Regions from separate parts of the Desulfomonile tiedjei DSM 6799 genome, predicted to be linked through region 3. Evidence: riboswitches for the same ligand, from Rfam matches in the RefSeq annotation. Region 3 holds a riboswitch; each other region holds the start of a gene.

Region 1 (6,662 bases), 270 kb from region 3:
ATGCTATCCTGCGGGATTCCCGATTCCCGGGACAAAGCCAAGAGATTTCCGCCGTGTTTCCGTGATGTCATGTACACCGCCGATCATACGTTTGCCTGGGATACCGATGCTTCCTCAAATGTCGCCACTTCAGTGAGAATGCGGACCGCTGCGTCTACAAGCGTCATGGCGAGAGCCGCACCGGTTCCTTCACCCAGCCGCATATCCAAATTGAGAAGGGGCTTTGCTCCGAGATGATCGAGAGCTATGATATGCCCCTGCTCGACACTGCGATGTGCCGCTATCATGTAATCGCGCGACGCGGGACAGATGCTCGCTGCTATCAACGCTCCGGCTGTGGAGATAAATCCGTCGATAAGGACTGGTTTGCGCCTGGATGCAGCCCCGAGAATGAGTCCTGCGATTCCACCGATCTCAAATCCGCCTATTTTTGAGAGTACATCCCAGGGATCGCGGGGGTCGGGGTTGTTGACCTTGAGAATCTTCTTTATCACTTCGACTTTGTGAAGAAATTGATCGTCTTCGATTCCTGTGCCGCGACCCGTTACTTTCTCAGGCGGTTGGCCCGTGAAAGCGGCTACAATAGCGCTACTGGGGGTTGTGTTTCCGATACCCATGTCTCCGGTGCCGAAAAGACTGTAGGAAAAGCTCAACTCATGAGCTATCTCGATCCCCGCTCTTACCGCCAGTATTGCTTCCTCACGCGTCATTGCGGGCCCAACACCCATATTGTCCGTGCCCGGCCGGATGCGCCTTGAGACAAAATTCAGATGGCCTTCGACTCCTTCAATTTCTCCGGCCACGCCCATGTCCACCACGACTACATCTGCTTTTACAGTCCTGGCAAGCGCGTTGATTCCGGCTCCGCCGCGCAGAAAGTTGTGAACCATCTGAACCGTAACTTCTGCAGGGTATTTGCTCACGCCCTCCGCTGTAACGCCATGATCCCCCGCCATGGTCACAATGACCCGGTTATCGAATTTCGGGTTCATCGATCCGGTCATCCCGGCAAGATCCATGGCTAGGTCCATGAGTCTGCCCAATGCCCAGTGCGGCATGGTGAGCATGTCCAGCCTTTCCTTGGCTCTATTGCGAAAATATGTGTCAGCCGGTTCTATCCCGGCGATTGTCTGTTCGACCAAATTCATAAAGAAGTCCTTTCCTTAAGAGTCAGTGGTAATCCGCACGCAACGAGCATGACCTCATCGGCCTTTGTGGCAATTATCTGATTACAGCGTCCGACAAGATCCCTGTACAAGCGTCCCAGAGGGTTTTCGGGGACAATTCCCGATCCCACTTCATTGGTGACGAATACGACTGTTGCATTTGAAAGGGAACAGGCATCCAGCAATTCTCCCACTACCGAGATCAGCTCGTATTCGGTAAAGTCTTTTTCCTGCAATGAAGCTTGGTACATCAGATTGCTAATCCACAGGGTCAAGCAGTCGACAAGATAAACGGAATGCCTGGACTGAGCGAGAATTGGAGCGATTGCGACGGGTTCCTCAATAGTGTCCCATAATCTATCGCTTCTCTGCTCTCTGTGCTTTCTGACCCGCTCAGCCATTTCTGCGTCCTTCGGCTGACAGGTCGCAATGAAGCCACGAGATCCGGGAAGAGATTCGGCCAGATTCAAAGCGTAATCACTTTTTCCGCTTCGACTACCGCCTGTGATAAGAACGATCCTCGCCATTTGAGACCTATTTATTATGCTATTTTGAGGAACAATCCGGAAAAATTCAAGTAGCTTTCCAACATGAGTAAAAGGCTCAGTCGGAAAATTCTCCCTGACCGGAGTTCACATAAGCGTCTCAACATCCTGAATACAAAAACAAATATACGCTAAGCGCGTAGCGACAGGAAACCTGCCCGTGCCAGAGGCAGTGTGCGGAAGGAGAATCGATGGTCAGAAGCATAAAAAAATCCTCGGGTATGCCCGAGGATGCCGTTTTTCATCCTGCTGCCATGCTCTCGAACCGCGAAGAGCGTGACGCTATAGCTCCCATGGGCAGGTCTTCTGGCTTCCGGTTCGTTTTACTCGCCGCCCTTCCCATCAAGAATTGACAGTGGTATTGCGGCTTTCATCCCCGGTTACAGCGGCGGGTCCGCAACGGATTTGCACCGTTTTCCCTAAAATCCTGATTTTTAGGATAGCCCAATTACTGAACCTTAACTAGTAGGATAACGGTCGAAGGCTACAACAGTCAAGGAAAAAAATCCGGGAAACTGTGTCGACACCCCGATCCTGACCCGAAAAAGTCGCTGGAAGCGCGACCGAACGTAGCCGTGGGCGCAACCGTTTGCTACAGCATGTCGCGCAATGAAGTTTTTCCGTGCACTCCAATCTTTATAGCGATTGCCAAAAATTTTGACGTTTATCCCATGCTCCAACACAAGATACTGGTGGGAACCGGCGTCCCTGTCGGTCCATTATATCGATATCATTGATCATATTAAAGATGTGCCGGCACGGAGGCACGGCACCCACCAACATTCTTATTTCAATCGGATACCACTTTTGGCAATTCTTTATACGTTGTCATCGATCCTCGGAATGAGCCTGATCGGGATTTCCGCAGTGAAACGGCAACAGGGAAGATCAGACATTGTCGCACTTTGAGATGGAGAACATCAGGCCTCATGATTTTGACTTCTTGATTTTTTTCTGCTGTTGGTTTAAATTTGATGCTCACCCATCGTTTTTCCAGCAGATACTTAGATCCAGGAGACTTCACTCATGGCAGATTTCGAGCCCACTATAGTAGCATTTTGTTGTCATTATTGTGCGTACGGCGCGGCGGATCTCGCCGGCAGCATGAGACTTGAATATCCTACCAATATACGAGTTATCCGACTGCCTTGCACAGGAAAGATTACGCCGGTTTTCCTGCTCCGGGCTTTCGAGAAAGGCGCTGACGGCGTATACGTTGCCGGCTGTCTTGAAGGTGATTGTCACTTCATCCAAGGAAACCTGGTGGCCAAACCTCGCGTGAATTATACGAAGAAATTGATCCAGGAAGCCGGTCTCGAGCCGGAACGCCTGGAGATGTTCAACATGAGCGCCGCCATGGGCCCGAAATTCGCCGAAGTCGCTCGTGAGTTCACGGAACGCATCCGCAATTTGGGTCCCAGTCCACTTAACAAAAAGCATAAGAATACGGTAAAAGCGGCTTAAAACAGGCAAAGTCCCTTTGGAGGCGAAAAATGGTCATAGGCGAACGGAAACCCTTCGATGAAATCATGCGTATGATAGAAGGGAACAAGAAAATCATGGTACTGGGATGCGGTGGCTGCGTAACAGTATGCCTTACGGGCGGTCACGATGCAGTACGCGTTCTGTCCAGCCAACTCAGAATAGCACGCGAAAAAGAAGAAAAACCGCTCGAAATTATCGAACATACTATAGAACGACAATGCGATCCCGAGTACATCGAGCAAGTGGAGAGCATGGTTCCTCAAGTGGAAGCAGTTGTCTCCATGGCATGTGGCGCAGGCGTGCAGTTCATGGCGGAAAAATATATGGGAATTCCGGTGTACCCTGCTCTGAATACCGGATTCGTGGGCGGTTCCAAGAAAGAAGGATACTACGTCGAACGCTGCCAGACCTGTGGTGAGTGTAAACTGGCGTACACCGGCGGAATCTGTCCCATAGCCCGTTGCTCGAAAAGCCTTCTGAACGGTCCGTGTGGAGGCTCCACGAAGGGCAAGTGCGAGATCGACCCCGATGTGGATTGCGCCTGGCAACTGATAATCGATCGGCTGAAATCTCTCAATCTCATGGATAGATATGAACAGATCATGCCGTCAAACGACTGGAGATCCAATAGGGACGGAGGTCCCCGCAAGATGATCAGGGAGGACTTTCAACGATGAGCGTCGAGTGTAAAACAAACAGCAAACTCGAGAAGATTCTCAGGTCCGGCCAGTTCGCGGTAACCGGCGAATGCGGCCCACCTCGCGGCGCCGATCCGGAAGTCATCCGAAAAAAATGCCAGCTCCTGAAGAATAATGCAGATGCTTTCAATATTACCGATAACCAGACTTCAGTGGTGAGAATGTCCTCAATCGCTTCCGCTGTGATCATGATGCAGGAAGGGATGGAGCCGGTCATGCAGATGGTATGCAGAGACCGGAACCGAATCGCCATGCAGAGTGACATTCTCGGTGGCGCTGCTCTGGGTATCAACAACATGCTCTGCTTGTCCGGAGACCACCAGAAATTCGGAGATCATCCCTCAGCGAAGAACGTGTTCGATCTGGATTCGATTCAACTGATTCAAACAGTCCGCGGCATGAGAGACAACGGGAAATTCCTCGGTGGCGATGAAATCAAGGGTGTTCCCAAATTGTTCATTGGAGCTGCGGAAAACCCCTTTGCGGACCCCTTCGAGATTCGGGTGCCGCGTCTGGCCAAGAAGGTGGCGGCCGGAGTGGAGTTCATCCAGACGCAGTGTATTTTCAATGTGAAGAAATTCGGGGAATGGATGAAAGGCGTCGTAGATCGGGGTCTTCATGAACAGGTGTTCGTCCTCGGTGGCGTCACTCCGTTCAAATCATTCGGCATGGCAAGATACATGGCCAATAACGTGCCTGGAATGGACGTCCCTGATGAACTCCTGAAAAGGATGAAAGATACGCCAAAAGAAAAACAGGCCGAAGAAGGCATCACCATAGCCGTAGAGACCATTCAACAGCTCCGTGAGATGAAAGGCATAGCCGGAGTCCACATCATGGCTATCGAATGGGAAGAAAAGGTCGGAGAAATCGCACAAAAAGCGGGACTTCTCCCTCGACCTGTCGTCTGATCTCCTACAAAGAAGCAAAATCGGGGAAACTCTTCTTACAAGAAGGGTTTTCCCGTTTTTTTTGATAAATGTATTATGCTTCCGATTTATACGTGATCTCGGCATTGCGGGCTCAGCCCTTGTAGGGGCGTGCCACGATTTCTTATACATTCGAGATTCTTGAGACACGTTCTCCCCTCCCGGTCCATCATGCCGATATCATTGATCATACGAAAAATAATCCGGCACGGAGGCACGGCACCCACCATATTCTTGAATATTCATTTGGATAATTAACTCTGGGGATCACGATAAAATTTTCTGGAGGGTTTGGTGAACCTTTCTACAAACGAAGATTCACCAACTTTTACTATTCAAAAGCGAAATTCTTACACTTTCATCACGGCAAAGATCATCCGACCCGCGGTAGTCTGGAGCACGCTGGTTACGGTGACTTCCACAGTCTTCCCCATGTATCTCCTGCCGTTATCCACAACAACCATAGTGCCGTCGTCCAGATAAGCCACTCCTTGCCCATGCTCTTTGCCTTCCTTGAGGATCTGCACTTTCATGGTTTCGCCGGGCAGGACCACCGGTTTCAGAGCATTTGCAAGCTGGTTGATATTGAGCACCTGGATGGAATGCACTTCCGCGACTTTGTTCAGATTAAAATCGTTGGTAATAATTGCGTACCCCGTCTCCTTGGCCATTTCTATCAACTTTTGATCGACTTCTTTGACAGACGGATAATCGGTTGCTTCAATAATGATGACCACATGCGAGAGCTTCTGCATTTTGTTGAGAATATCCAGTCCCCGTCTGCCACGCGTCCTCTTTGTGGCTTCTGAAGAATCGGCTATCATCTGGAGCTCTTTGAGAACGAACTGAGGAATTATGAGATCGCCGCAGAGGAAACCGGTTTCGCACACATCTGCGATGCGACCGTCAATGACAACGGAGGTATCGAGGATTCCGATGACGTCACGCACTTTTTCCTTGCCGGTCTCGGATTTCTTCTTCAGCTCTCTTCCCTTCGTGGATCCGAGCTGCAATCCCACGAGACACAAGATCATCGTGACTGTCACATAAATCAGCAGGCCGATTTCAAGTCGTTCCAGATTGCGTTGAATGCCCCAAGTGATCAGATTGGAGGCCAATGCTCCAGAGATGACGCCGACCGCTCCTCCGATGATTGAGAAGGGGTCGAGTCTGATCCACATGCGGAGTAAACGAATGACAGCGATTCCGAGGAGCGCCCCTGCTCCCATATACGCAACAGTGCCCGTCGCGTCTCCGACCAGAGTCCACCCCAACAAGCCGCCAAAACCTATGCACGCTGTCAGGAGGACGACGGAAAGCAACTTACTTGGCATAGACAAACGGTCCCTTTCCTTGCAGCAAGGAGAACCTTGAATGGTAATACTTTTATTCCGTCTCGGCTGGCGGTCTTGTTCGGCTGAATATCTTGTTAATGGTCTTTTCTATTTCAGTCTCTTCGGTCTTTTTTGCCACAGAGAGTTCTTTTATCAAGAGATTTCTTGCTTGATCGAAAAGCCTGCGCTCGCCATGTGATAAGTCTTTTGTTTCTTTCAACAAACATAAATCCCGGTATACTTCGGCAGCTTGAAAAATGCTGCCGCTACGCATTTTTTCCTGATACTCGCGATGACGACGATTCCATGTCTGGGAATCTGTCTTCAAAGCTCTGTTCTGCAATATTTCTATTACCTTACTGACTTCGGATTCATCCACGATTTTGCGCACTCGATTGGATTCAACTTTGTCTACAGGCAGTTTTATCACCGGTCGTTCATTGGCGGTCTTAATTTCTGTCTCCAAGATGTAACATAGTTGATCGGAATTCCCGATTTTTTCTTT
Region 2 (6,662 bases), 590 kb from region 3:
ACTGGAAGAATTCGCGCTCGGAGACTCCTGGGTTCACAACCTGGACCCCCGTGCAAAGATACTAGTGACTTTTATCTTCTCCGTTGTAGTGGCGCTGAATCAGCATTTGCCTGGGACTGCGTTGAGTCTGGTATTGCCGTTGATTCTGCTTGCATGTGCCCGGGTCAGTTTTGGAAAAGTGTTGTCTCGCCTGGCAATTGTGAATGGTTTCATTGTGTTCATCTGGTTTTTCCTTCCCTTCACCACACCGGGTCACACGATCTACACCCTGGGGCCTCTCACTGTCCAAAGCGAAGGCATACTCGCTGCATTGCTCATCACGTTAAAGTCTAATTCCATTATTCTCATGGTCATCGCTCTCCTCGGTACATCCTCGATATTTACGCTGGTGCACGCTCTAAGCCACTTGTGGGTACCCGATAAGCTTGTGCATCTGTTCTTCTTCTGTTTTCGTTACATACATGTCATCCACGAGGAATATCATCGTCTGGTAAATGCCATGAAGATGAGGGGCTTCAAACCCAAGACAGATATGCACACGTATCGAGCTTATGCCTACCTGGTAGGAATGCTTCTGGTGAGGAGCTTCGATCGCTCCAAGAGAATCCTTCAATCCATGAGATGCAGAGGTTTTAGGGGAAAATTCTACATCCTGCACCATTATGAGATGAAGCGCTCCGACTATGCTCTTGCCGGCACCAGTGTGGTTTTTTCCGTTTTACTTTTAGCAGCGAGATAATCCGGATTTATTGCAAAAAATGTCTCGCGCCTGGACCCTGAACCCTTTTCTCTCTTTTCGTCGTCTAAAGCATAAGATGATGCAGTGGAGGTGCAAGCATGACCGAGATGACAGAAGAACAGAAAAAGAGAGCCGAATCGGAAAGAAAAGCGGAAGAGATCTATGCAGAATGTAACAGGATTGACGATCCGGTCAGGAGAGGACTTTGCAAGGTTTGTGGAACCCCGGTGGCTGGCGCATTACCATTCTGCCAGCAGCACGAGCCACCTGTGCCATAATCCCCAGGGACAGGCATTTTCACCATCCTTGCCATTGCCTGATCTTTCCGTACTCCTCTTAGCAGTTTACCGAACGAGAGGGGATGACGATGACGATCAGCGTAGCTTTCTTTCTATCCCCAGCAGGGGACATCGCTCGCATGCCTCTGATACTATTTTGCATTCAAGATGCGAACTACACTGACCTGGCTCCGCAGGTCAGTGGCACCCCCGTACCGAGACTGACAGCAGTTTTGGGTGCCACGGACCTGCCCTGCAGGTCCGTGCTTCCGCTTCAGTAAGAACTATCTTCATCGCAAGTCCGTATGAGACCGCGGTACGCAGGAACGGGAACCGGATTTCTGAGCCAAAGCAATCCCGAAAAAAGCAACGGTCCTCGTCCTTGGTAGTAAGGGCTTCCACTGGCGATTAGAAAGCCTTATCAGGCTTCCAGACCTTCCACACGTTTCCCACCAGTTCGGGGCCTGGTTTTAAGGTCGGCTTTCCCGGCTGCCAACCGGATGGGGTAGCCTCTCCTGACTGTCGCACGTGCTGAAATGCTTTTACCTGTCGGATCAGTTCAGAAACATTTCGTCCCACTGACGGGGTTAAGATTTCCATTGCCTGGATTGTTCCATCCGGGTCAATTATAAATCTTCCACGAATGTTGACCCCGGACTCCTGGTCATAAATCCCGTAAATCTTGCCGATCAGTCCTCCCGCATCTGACAGCATTGGAAATGGAACGCCGCCGGGGATCATCTTGGACAGCTCGGTTTCCTGCCATATCTTGTGCGAGAAACGACTATCAGTGCTGAGAGCCAGCACTTCGACGCCCAGTGACTTGAGTTCATCGTATTTCGCGGCAACTGCCGTGAGTTCCGTCGGTCAAACGAAGGTGAAATCCCCAGGATAGAAGCAGAGCGCCACCCATTTACCCTTAAGGTCGGACAGCTTGATGTTCTTGAACTGACCGTTGACAAACGCATTGGCCTCGAAGTCGGGCGCAGGTTTGCCGACCTTCGCAATAGGCTGCGTTGGTGTCATAGGAGTCTGAATCTGACCACCAGCCGACTCCTGCGCCATGGCGAGGATGGGACCTCGGGCGGGAGCAACGCACGAACTCGACACTTCTTCACTGGTCGCGGCGAAACCAGTGAGGGAAGTGACGACGATGAGCAGAAGAATGGCAACCATGAGCGGACTTATTAAGGATCGTTTCATCTGAACCCTCCTGTTTTGTGACATAATTTTGGTTTGTTAATAATTTCCCAAGACGGATCCGCATCCATTGCTGAATCACCGCATGAGTTCAATCACGTGGCTTAGTAACGATCTCTGTCAGGATACCCCCGATTAACTCCAATCGCAACCTCTGAACGTTGTCGCCGTCGACTGTCGCCACGGGGCAGGACTGTTGGACGTTGACGTCCGCAATCTTCAAGAATCGTAAAGGCTATCTTATGTGCATAGCTGCGAAGTGGTATGAGATATCTCATCTTCATGCGCCGTTGTCTCAAACCGGAACTTCGTTCAAGCAGTTTTACGCCGGAGAATTAGCTGGTAGGATTTCCGGTCTGACCTTCCGGATAAACTCCACACAGAATACAGTAAGAATGCCTTCAATTCCCGCAACCGGCAAATGAGCGAGAATCACCAAGGTGGCTGCAGAAGCAAAAGATTCACCTGTGGCTGTTAAACAGATTGCCACACACACAGCCGTGAGCAGGACTGAGCATGCTCCGCAGGCAAAAACGCACACACAGCGCACCAAAGTGAAATCCGAATGTAAGCAATTCCGGCAGAGTCCTCCGAGAAGGACAGCCGGAAACGCGACGTTAAAAGTGTTCACTCCCAGAACGGTGAGCCCTCCGAACTGAAATAGGACTGCCTGGAGAACAAGACCTACCAAAATGGCCGGAAAAGCGCTCCATCCCAGGAGAAGTCCGCAAATTCCATTGAGTATGAGATGAACGGAGGAAGGCCCCAGGGGGACATGAATGAGCGAAGCGACGAAAAAAACTGAGGCGAAGAGACCTAACGTGGGAAGCTGGTCGTAATCTATTTTCTTGAGTCCGACAGCCGTACCAACAGCAGTAAGCCCTGCTCCCGTGAGCAATACCGGTGCACTGAGAACTCCTTCGGAAATATGCATGATTAACTCCCTGAGAACGCACTGAGCGCAGGTTGTGGAGTGTGCTTTGAAAAAGCAAACCGCAGCGACACCCTTGATTGGACCGCACGGAATGCACGGCCAAAATCGAACATCGAATATTTTCCTTCGTTAGAACAACAAAACCCTCTCGCCCAGTGGGCTTGAGGGTCAATCGACGGTACACCCTCTCTCGCCCGCGCAAGAAACATAGGGCACGCGGAAATTCGGGTATTCTGGCTCCCGTTTCTTCCTACTCTCCGTGCCTTCCCGGAGAAAAAACGCTCCAGTGGCTCATTACGGATTTCGTCTACGGTTACAGCTGCGGGGCAGCGACGGCCTTTCACCGTCTTCCCCGAAGATCCGGTTTAGGACAATCTGTTGTTCAACCAGATCGGAGAATAGACGGACCGACCTCACCATGTCAAGGACTTCTCGGTTTGATAATATGAACTGCTCCTCATCCCACCAAACCGTAAGTTCGATTAGTTCGTTCTTCTTCTCAGAGAAGATGCAATTTGAGGATCATCGTAACGATTCAGTTACTCGGGGTAGAGAGAATCTTTTCTCGGATCACAGTCCTTCCAACTTTCCAAATCCCCCCAAACCCCCCTTTACTAAGGGGGGAATTTCGGGTTGCTTCTTTACCCCCCTTTTATAAAGGGGGGGGAGGGGGGATTTTCCCCACGTATAACTGAATGGATCCGGATCATCACACATTTTACTTGACACGAAAACGAACAAAGTGCTACGCCAATACTATAATCTTAGAAAATTGTACCTGATTGCATTGTAATAGGAGGACGGACCATGCGAGGGACGAGATGTCTCCTTCCAGTAGTACTTTTCGTGGGTTGTCTCTGTCTTTTTTCTAATCCCCCGGCAATGGCGTGGGAATTCGAGCTGGCGGGATCTTTTAACTGGACGTACGAGTGGTACAATCAGACCGGTCACAAAGGCTTTTTCGGGCAGTACAATGTGGATAACGGCGGAGCGACCAGAGCCGCCAATCTCAACTTCTGGAATGGCGGCCAGTTCGATACGAATATAACCACCTCGGCCGAGGCGAGGTGGTCTTACTTCAATGTGGGATTTCAACCGGTTATCAAGATCAACCCTGCGATAAAGATAACCGGTTTGTACCGATTAGGGACGTACGGCGACCCGTTTGCTTCCGATTATCACACTCAGGATGCCCCTGGCACGAAAAACGCTTTCAGTGAAGGACAGTGGACACTCTTCTGGGTGACAGCGCAGACACCGATCGGTGTATTCGGCATCGGGAAGAGGCCCTGGACCTTCGGAAATGCATTGCAGTACGATGGAGAGGACGCCGCGAGCACCGAATCCATATCGCTTACAGTTCCCTATGGGCCTTTGGATATCGGGATCGCTTTTTATCCGTACCGATTTGCAGGAAGCTCCAGCATTCGGGAGGTCGTTGAAAATCAGGTGTCCCTTGGAGACAATTTCAACCCATACACTATTGCAGTGTACCCCGGCCAGCCTAACGGCGTAAATCCGTACCGACAATATTTCAGTCGTGCTGACGGAAGCGGGAGTTTCTCCAAAGACTTCCTGGCATTTGTGATGTATAGCTGCGGGCCGCTAAGAGCCGGCATTCTCGGTTCTTATGGAGCATATCACATCGGTCCTGAAGCTCAGTTGATTGACCCTGCGGGGATTCCCGCTCAAACCACCTGGGCGGCTCAGGACACGGAACTCTCTCACGGCACCACCTTTCTCAAGTACAACAACGGCCGGTTCTTCTTCAATGCGGAGGCAGCGTGGTTATACTGGACGGATCGCTTTGGATCGGACCCCAACGGAGAGGTTACGCCGCCCCATACCCGGTATGCGGAGCAGTGGCGCTATATGGTTGAATTGGGGCTGATGGCGGGACCTGCCAAAGTGAGTCTCCTGCATGCCTGGACTCCAGGTCCGGACAGAAGAGCTGGCACCATTATCGGCAAACAGCCCGCCCTTTTTGTATGGCATGCCGAGTATGATCGGCAACTGGGAAACTTTGATGTGTTCAGGCCCTACAGTTATCTTTTCAGCTACAACTACGGCGGAGGACTGAACGCTTATAACCTTTCCGGAGACGGATACTTGAGAGATGCTTCGGTATTTGCAGCCAGAGCCGACTATGCCGTTGCATCCAACCTCAATGTCTTTGGAACCTTTTTCTACGCGAACAGGACGTCCAACGGGTATAGCTGGGGTTCACTGGGCCCCAATGCCGGTGTTGGTGATTTTGGGAACGTTCCTGACGGGAATGTGAGCTTCAATATTAACCGCTATCCGACTTCTCCCAACATCCCCGATACTGCTCTCGGATATGAGATCAATGCAGGATTGGATTGGAAGCTTTTGGAGGGGTGGACCGCAGGAGTCGTCTTGGGCTATTGGCAGCCCGGCAAGTGGTTCAATTACGCATGTGCGGATCGGTCCGTTCCCGGATGGCAAGCAGGGACCGCAGCCAACAATTTTGGAACCAATCCGAACAGAACGATCGATCCCATCATCGGCGGTGAACTCTCGCTGGTATTTGAATTCTAACGCGGCAGCCGCGCTTCGATTAAGCGACTTCTTTGCGGAGTATTATCATGAAAAAACTGTTGTTCATACTGCTGGTAATGGTCCCCCTGACGGTCGTAGCCGGTCAGGCGTACGGTAGTCATCTGCTTCAAAGTAGTTCACAGATAGGACATAGCATTACATCTGCAAACTTTTCCCATCGATATAGCGACGGCTCCGGGATTCTTTCCGGGAACGATGCAAAGGCGTCTGTTCGAGTGGCTCATAATGCTCCCGCAAGACCCTTCCCGGATATAAAAGGTGACGACAAGCCGGGCGAGGATCTTGATCTCAGAATTGTTGATTGGGACAAAGCGAAAACCGACAAGAAGCCCAAAGTGGCTCCGGCTGGAGAGAACGAGAAAGGAGATAACGGAGAGGAAAACGGGAACGGAGAAGAAAACGAAGAAGAAAACGGTCAGGACGAAAAAGATGACGGAGTTGGAGGCTGGGACAGACAGTGGGACTGTCCAAAGCTCGGCTGATACCAGCTCGTCTCGAATCGCTTAAGAAATCGGGGGAACACGCGTTGAAAGTGGTCCTCCGATTTTTTTTGTTTAGAGGGATGTGTGCATACAAGCCGGCAGAATCTATTTATGCCTCATATCAATGAGCGTTCAAAGAAGTAATCCCGCCATCACCGGGAGCAAATCCGGTCCGGCAAATAACAGGTTTCTCAATATTCCCTCTATGAAAGCACATTGGTATCAATCTTGACGCATGCATCCGATGCGCGGTCGCAAAATACGTGTTCGATCGACCGCCAATCTCTCAAAAAATGGAAGTCGACAACATTATATCTTGACGACTGTGCCACGATTTGGCAGTATGTACTACAATGTCCATCTATTTTTGCTCCCAGTATCCTCCGCGCACAGCAGTAGCTGCGCGGAGGATACTGTCCCAGTGAGTGAATCCGTAATGAAGATGGCAA
Region 3 (6,662 bases):
CAGACTTGAATGCTCTGGTTTCCAGTACATCCGAGATATTGTCTCGGAAGAGATTTCCTCCGTTAAACTCAGGGACCCCAACGAACTCACTGCAAGGGAACAGATCCCCCTTCGCTCCCACGGCAAAGAAACACCTTCCGCCGCCGCACGGAGAAATGTCACACATGAGCCGCCGAGCCAGAGGAGCAACTATGCCGATCAGAACATTTGCGAAATTGGCGATTACCAGTTTCCGTCCCGTCTTCTGATAGAGTTCATAGGTTCGGTCGAGGGCTTTGAGATAATGAGGGGACATTTCAGCGTCTCTCGGCTTGATGTCCCTGGCTCCTTGCCTGGTGCATCTCACCGGGTTAAGCATCCCTATGGGGACTTCCATTTCGTGAAGGAAGTTTACCATGTCGGTCAGGGATTCCGTGTTCCGGCTCGTGACCGTACAGATCACATTGTAATTCGGGTATCCCTTCAATCTCTCAAGCACCGTGACGGTCTTCTCAAAGAATCCTTCTCCAGCCCAATTCTTTCTTGTCAGGTTTGCTACAGCGGCTTCATGACCGTCAAGAGAAAGCCCTATCCCCACATTCCGAGAAGTAAGGAATTCGATGGACTCGTCATCCAGGAGCGTAGCATTCGTCTGAATCCCAAAGCTAAAATCATCCTTGTATTTCGTGATGCCTGCAAAGACAGCGTCGCGAGCAAGCATGGGCTCTGACCCGTGGAATACCACCTGGGGTAGCCTTCCCTCAGGTAGCGTGCTTCTGAAGTATTCCTTGAGAATGTCCAAAGCTCTGATGAGTTCCTCCCGGGTCATTTGGCTGCCGCTTTTGCGCAGTTCTTCCGGGATGTAGCAGTACGAGCAGTTCAGATTACATCGCTCAGTCGGATTGAAGTAAACCGCGGAAGGTTTGAGGCCAAACCGTAGCAATTCCATCTCCTGCGCAAAGGTCTCGCGCTTCTTCCGAAACTCCTGGATAAGGGAACCCGACTCGTCGAGAGCCTCACTGATCTTCTCTTTTCGCAAGAGCGACCAAAAAGCGGTGTCGGGATCGAGAAGGGCAACATAGTCGGGGTGTTCGATTTCGATGAACTGAATAGTGGGCCCGTTTCCTGTGTTGAAATATTGACCGCTGGACGATGCGGAATTGTTTGCCATATTGGTTGTGTGCATGAATACATCTCCTGAGAGAATATTGCTTTGCAGCAATGTGGCGGGGGTGACAAGTCGAACATACCCCCGCCTGGTTGTGGGTGGGCTACTTGGCTTTGGCTACCATCAGAATGTAATGGGACAATCCGGTACCGTCAGCCGCACAAGTCTTCCGATAGGCTATGACATCCTTCAATTCGTCATCACCTCCTTTCTTCAGCCAAGAAACAAAAAAACCCTGACACCAAAAAGGTGCAGGGTTCTGCTTTTGCCATCAGGGTTTACCCTGGTCTAAACGCCCGTCTTCTGGCTTTCGGGTCATCCTCCACCCGCCCTTCCCATCCGGTTTAGACCGAACAGTGGATATGCGGGCTTTGTCACCGATTACAGCGGCGGGACCGCCACGGATTTACACCGTGTTCCGATAGCGCCCAGACTCTATAATTCTACCTTAGCATCGGATACATCACGGCTGCAAGGAAAATCAACCAATGTGGATGCAATGGACTGCAATTCCATTGACGGTAATCGGGAATCTTGATAGGAGTGATGCGCCGGACAGGCAGGGCTTTGTCTTTCGGTAGGGAAGGGGCGATCATGGAATCTACGAACCTGCTCGATATCACCATAAAATACTTCAATGTGATTGTGTTCGTCATGTGTGTCTTCTTCGGGATGATCTCGCTGTTTGCCTCATGGATCGCGTGGAGAGAAGTCCATCGGAGGCGCAATCTCGTTCGAAGCGTACTGGCTGCGTACAACATAACCGAGGATGCTTTGGAGCAAGGTAGAACTCAGCACGGTGAACTCGACCTGGACCCGGCTGTAGTGCAAACGATTTTCAATAGTATCCAGGAGATTCTCAACGCCATTTACGGCGAAGTCACCGGAAAACCCATTCCCGCACGCGAAGACCGAATGCACGGCGGCAAACTGGCCCGCATCAAAGCGCTCGGTCGTATCTGGAAGAAGAACCGTGAACCTGAGAAAATAGACATTGCGCACGGCGTTCCCACACTGGTTGCAGAAGACAGAGAACACCATCACAGCATTTCTCATCCTTAGTTTCATTTTTTTGCCTGAAAACCTTCCACGAGCCTCTGGGATTCTCTAGAAATCGTGTTATAATTACGAGTTCGCGTTCGCATCTGGAACACGGTCAAATCCTCACAAGATAATTGGGAGAAAGTATATGCAAACAGGGACCGAAACCGTGAAACGAGGTCACGCCCAAATGCTCAAGGGCGGAGTAATTATGGATGTGGTAACTCCCGAGCATGCCCGCATCGCGGAAGAGGCCGGGGCCTGCGCTGTCATGGCACTGGAACGAGTTCCCGCGGATATCCGAGCCCACGGGGGAGTCGCTCGCATGAGCGATCCCGGTCTGATACTTGAAATTATGAGCGCTGTCAGCATCCCGGTCATGGCGAAGTGTCGTATCGGCCACTTTGTCGAGGCCCAGATACTGGAAGCGATCGGCGTCGATTATATTGACGAGAGCGAAGTACTTACCCCTGCCGACGAGCACAATCATATAAACAAGCACGATTTCAAAGTGCCATTCGTATGCGGCTGCAGAAATCTCGGCGAAGCCCTCAGACGAATCGGTGAGGGCGCTGCCATGATACGCACCAAAGGGGAAGCAGGAACCGGCGACGTTGTCGAAGCAGTCCGGCACGCGCGGTCGGTTATGGGCGAAATTCGACGGCTAACCACCATGCGAACAGATGAGATGATGGCCTATGCCAAGGAAATCGGTGCCCCTTATGAACTCGTTAGAGAAACCGCGGAGCTCGGCCGTCTCCCTGTGGTGAATTTTGCAGCGGGTGGCGTTGCTACTCCCGCGGATGCCGCTTTGATGATGCAGCTCGGCGTAGACGGAGTATTCGTCGGCTCCGGAATTTTCAAGAGCGGTAATCCACCTTTGCGGGCCAAGGCTATTGTTCAGTCGGTTACCCATTACAACGATCCGAAAATCCTTGCAGAAATAAGCAAGGGCCTCGGCGAGCCCATGGTGGGGATCGGAGTGACAACGCTTCCTGAAGAGGCTCGACTGGCCACACGCGGATGGTGACGGACCTATGAAAATAGGCGTTTTGGCCCTGCAGGGGGCTTTTCAGGAACATTGTGCGATTCTGAAGCGTCTTGGGGTCGAGGCAGTTCAAGTGAGGCTTCCGGAGCAGCTCGAAGATCTGGACGGCCTCATCATTCCCGGGGGCGAGAGCACTTCCATCGGCAAGCTCGCTGATTGGTACGGTCTCATGGAGCCTCTGGTTAAAGTGTCTCGATCCGTACCCGTCTGGGGAACCTGCGCAGGACTGGTATTCATGGCAAGGGACGTGGGCATGGATCAGCCTGTCCTAAAAGCCATGGACATGGTCATCGAGAGAAACGCTTTCGGTCGGCAAGTAGATAGTTTTGAGGAAGATCTGGAAATTTCCGGCCTGGAAGGCGGCCCCTTTCACGGGGTTTTCATCAGAGCGCCTGCAATTGTCAGGGTGGGGAAAGAGGTCGAAATTATCGGGAAACTGAAGGATGGGCGAATCGTGGCTGCGAGGCAAGGAAAATTGCTCGTAACCGCTTTTCATCCGGAATTGACGTCTGATGACCGCCTGCACAAATACTTTGTGGATATGTGCAAGGCCGCGTCACAGTAACTTTCATTTTTATTGCATATTTCCCTGTCGGTCCATGCTTGCTTTTTTCCTGTTACAATTTTTCAAGAACCGATTGGCTCGGCAGATTCATGGCGAAATTCAGGATAACAGTAGAATACGACGGCACCGCGTACCACGGATGGCAACTCCAGAAATCGCTTCCCACTGTACAGGGAGCGCTTGAGGGCGCTCTCTCTCGCATCCTTACGGTCCCGGTTCGGGTACATGGGGCCGGAAGGACCGATGCGGGTGTACATGCCACAGGACAGGTGGCGCATTTTTCAGCAGATTGGAACAAGTCTTTAGAAGCGCTCCAAAAAGCCTGCAATGCCCTGCTCCCGCCTGATGTGGTGGTGCGAAATCTTGTCTCCGCGCCTGAAGATTTTCACGCCAGACATTCAGCCCAGTCCAAAACCTATGTTTATACGATTCTGAATGGGCCGCTGAGGTGTGCTTTGAATCGTCATTATACGTGGCACATACCGTTTTCTCTCGATGTCGATGCCATGAAGCACGCGGCCAAGCTCCTGGAAGGCACTCATGACTTTGCCGCGTTCGGAAGTCCGACCGAAGGCACTCCGTCCACGGTACGACGCATTCTCAGTGCACACTGGAGCAACGGCAACAGCTCCGACACGCTGCAGTTCACTATTATCGGCACCGGATTCTTGCGGTACATGGTCCGTTCCCTGGTGGGAACCCTCGTACCCGTGGGAGCAGGAAAAATCGATCCAACCGCTTTCGGCAAAATACTGGAATCGTGCGACAGGTCTCAATCGGGACCGACAGCGCCACCTCACGGATTGTGCCTTGCGCTCGTGGAATACTAATACCATTTCGCAATTATGCAAATAAAATGGCGAAGGCTGAGGTGTTCTGAGCGGAGTGATTAGACGGCTTTGCGTCGTCCGAATCGAAGAATACCTTCAGCCTCCCAGATTGTGAGAAGAAAAGCGAATCGTACAAAATCTGAATCATCCGTTCCACCACCCCACCACTCAAATCAGAAGAGGATATTATGTTTGAAGCCGCATATTTGAGAACTCTCAGAGAAGGAAGATTTCCGGAAAAGATTGCAGCAGCGAAGAAGATGCTTTCTCCGTGCACGGTATGTCCACGCGAATGCGGCGTTGACAGGCTCGGACGCGAGAAAGGATTCTGCGGTCTTACCGATAAGGCAATGATAGCATCGGTTCATCCTCATTTCGGTGAAGAGAGTCCTCTGGTGGGTTCCGGTGGGTCCGGGACTATTTTCATCACCTCCTGCAATCTGAGATGCGTGTTTTGCCAGAATTATGAAATAAGCCATCTCATGGAAGGTCAAGAAGAGGATGCGAATCAGATGGGGCGGCATATGCTGGATCTCCAGCGAATGGGTTGTCATAACATCAATTTCGTTACGCCGACTCACGTTGTCCCCCAGCTTCTCGAGGCAATTCATTGGGCAGTGGAAAATGGGCTGAACGTTCCCATCGTTTATAATACTGGCGGATACGACAAAGTCGAGACTCTGCGCTTACTCGAAGGTGTCGTAGACATCTACATGCCTGATTTGAAATTCATGGATTCCAGAGTCTCAAAAGAGCTCATGGATGCTCACGATTACCCTGAGGCTGTGAAGGCGGCCATACGAGAAATGCACCGCCAGGTTGGCGATTTAGAAGTGAATGCTCAGGGTATTGCAACCCGCGGTCTATTGGTCAGGCATCTCGTGATGCCGGACGATCTGGCGAGTACACGTCAGGCCATGAGATTTCTTGCAGAGCTCTCATCGAACACGTATGTGAACATCATGAACCAATATAGACCATGTGGCAGCGCGGTCCGTATGCCGAAAGTCAACAGGTCCGTTACACGACAAGAATACGCTCAAGCTCTGGAAATCGCCCAAGAAGAAGGTATTAGCAGACTTGACGAACGGGCGCCCCTGAGATTACGATTTTTTTGAGAAGTCCAGCAGCCACACAGGCGTTGACTTATGGCGTTGTTGGTCGTTTGTTCCGGAGGAACAATTGACAATAGGCTGGCGATTTATCGCCAGATAAGGAAAAACCTAATAATTTAAGAGTCCCGGAGGGACGGCTGATACACAAAATCCCGGCAATGAATTACCGGGCTATTTTCTTCAGTCCCTGCGGGACAAAGAATTGCAGAAAAGTTAGCGCATATGCCTGGGCAGCCTTTGGACTTCTTCGCTTCACTTAAAACACCAAGGAGAGTCTTTATGAAGAAACTGAATCCGGAGTACGTCTCAATCGTGAGTGCAGGAGCAAATGCGTGCCCTTATTTCAACCTGCTCTCCATGAAACTGCTGGATTTCAGTGAAGGAAACTCCCTTCTGGAGATCACTCTGGAAGAAAAGCATTTGCAGCCTTTTGGTGTGGTTCACGGAGGCGTCTTTTCTTCGATCATAGATGCAGCAGCTTTCTGGGCTGTGTTCGGGGAAGTGGATGAAGACGCGGGCATGACGTCCGTGGATTTGAAACTCAATTATCTTGCGCCTGCCAGAAATGGAAAGCTCGTTGCCAGGGGCCGGAAAATCAAGCTCGGAAAGACCCTCGGCCTGGGGGAAGCGGAAGTAACCGACGGAAACGGCAAAGTGCTGGCTCACGGCACATCTACTCTTATTGTGCTGCCGGATATGCCATTCATGTCTCAAGACGTTTGGCCGCCAAAATTCATCCAGATCAACTGATCCGCGCAACGACGGTAATACCATTTCGCAGTGTTGCATATAAGATAGCGACGGTAGGAGTGTTCTGAGCGGAGTGATTAGACGGCTTTGCGCGTCCGGAGCGAAGGATACCCCAAGCCTCCCAGATTATGAAAAGAAAAGTCAATCGGCATAAAACAATGGCATT

The links. A riboswitch is a leader RNA that binds a small molecule or an ion and turns the genes downstream of it on or off. The one in region 3 is predicted to bind cobalamin.
Region 1: it holds a riboswitch for cobalamin, as region 3 does, so the genes downstream of both, cobU (bifunctional adenosylcobinamide kinase/adenosylcobinamide-phosphate guanylyltransferase) here and cbpA (modified peptide precursor CbpA) in region 3, are expected to answer to the same signal.
Region 2: it holds a riboswitch for cobalamin, as region 3 does, so the genes downstream of both, cbiM (cobalt transporter CbiM) here and cbpA (modified peptide precursor CbpA) in region 3, are expected to answer to the same signal.

The regions. Positions count from the first base shown of each region.
Region 1 covers NC_018025.1:6,444,036-6,450,697, reverse strand. Annotated here, with positions in the region: gene DESTI_RS27770 (cobyric acid synthase) at 1-71, opposite strand, end outside; gene cobT (nicotinate-nucleotide--dimethylbenzimidazole phosphoribosyltransferase) at 84-1,148, opposite strand; gene cobU (bifunctional adenosylcobinamide kinase/adenosylcobinamide-phosphate guanylyltransferase) at 1,145-1,693, opposite strand; cobalamin riboswitch at 1,991-2,172, opposite strand; gene DESTI_RS27750 (hydrogenase iron-sulfur subunit) at 2,738-3,175, shown strand; gene DESTI_RS27745 (methylenetetrahydrofolate reductase C-terminal domain-containing protein) at 3,205-3,873, shown strand; gene DESTI_RS27740 (methylenetetrahydrofolate reductase) at 3,870-4,805, shown strand; gene DESTI_RS27735 (PIN/TRAM domain-containing protein) at 5,174-6,157, opposite strand; gene DESTI_RS27730 (CarD family transcriptional regulator) at 6,210-6,662, opposite strand, start outside.
Region 2 covers NC_018025.1:802,903-809,564, forward strand. Annotated here, with positions in the region: gene cbiQ (cobalt ECF transporter T component CbiQ) at 1-739, shown strand, start outside; gene DESTI_RS03480 (hypothetical protein) at 838-1,017, shown strand; gene DESTI_RS03485 (hypothetical protein) at 1,107-1,298, shown strand; gene prxU (thioredoxin-dependent peroxiredoxin) at 1,426-2,082, opposite strand; gene cbiM (cobalt transporter CbiM) at 2,540-3,151, opposite strand; cobalamin riboswitch at 3,378-3,505, opposite strand; gene DESTI_RS03505 (hypothetical protein) at 3,959-5,710, shown strand; gene DESTI_RS03510 (hypothetical protein) at 5,758-6,213, shown strand.
Region 3 covers NC_018025.1:214,024-220,685, forward strand. Annotated here, with positions in the region: gene cbpB (peptide-modifying radical SAM enzyme CbpB) at 1-1,165, opposite strand, end outside; gene cbpA (modified peptide precursor CbpA) at 1,251-1,340, opposite strand; cobalamin riboswitch at 1,424-1,628, opposite strand; gene DESTI_RS00880 (hypothetical protein) at 1,742-2,209, shown strand; gene pdxS (pyridoxal 5'-phosphate synthase lyase subunit PdxS) at 2,337-3,218, shown strand; gene pdxT (pyridoxal 5'-phosphate synthase glutaminase subunit PdxT) at 3,226-3,801, shown strand; gene truA (tRNA pseudouridine(38-40) synthase TruA) at 3,891-4,631, shown strand; gene DESTI_RS00900 (radical SAM protein) at 4,820-5,749, shown strand; gene DESTI_RS00905 (PaaI family thioesterase) at 6,026-6,496, shown strand; gene DESTI_RS00910 (amidohydrolase family protein) at 6,655-6,662, shown strand, end outside.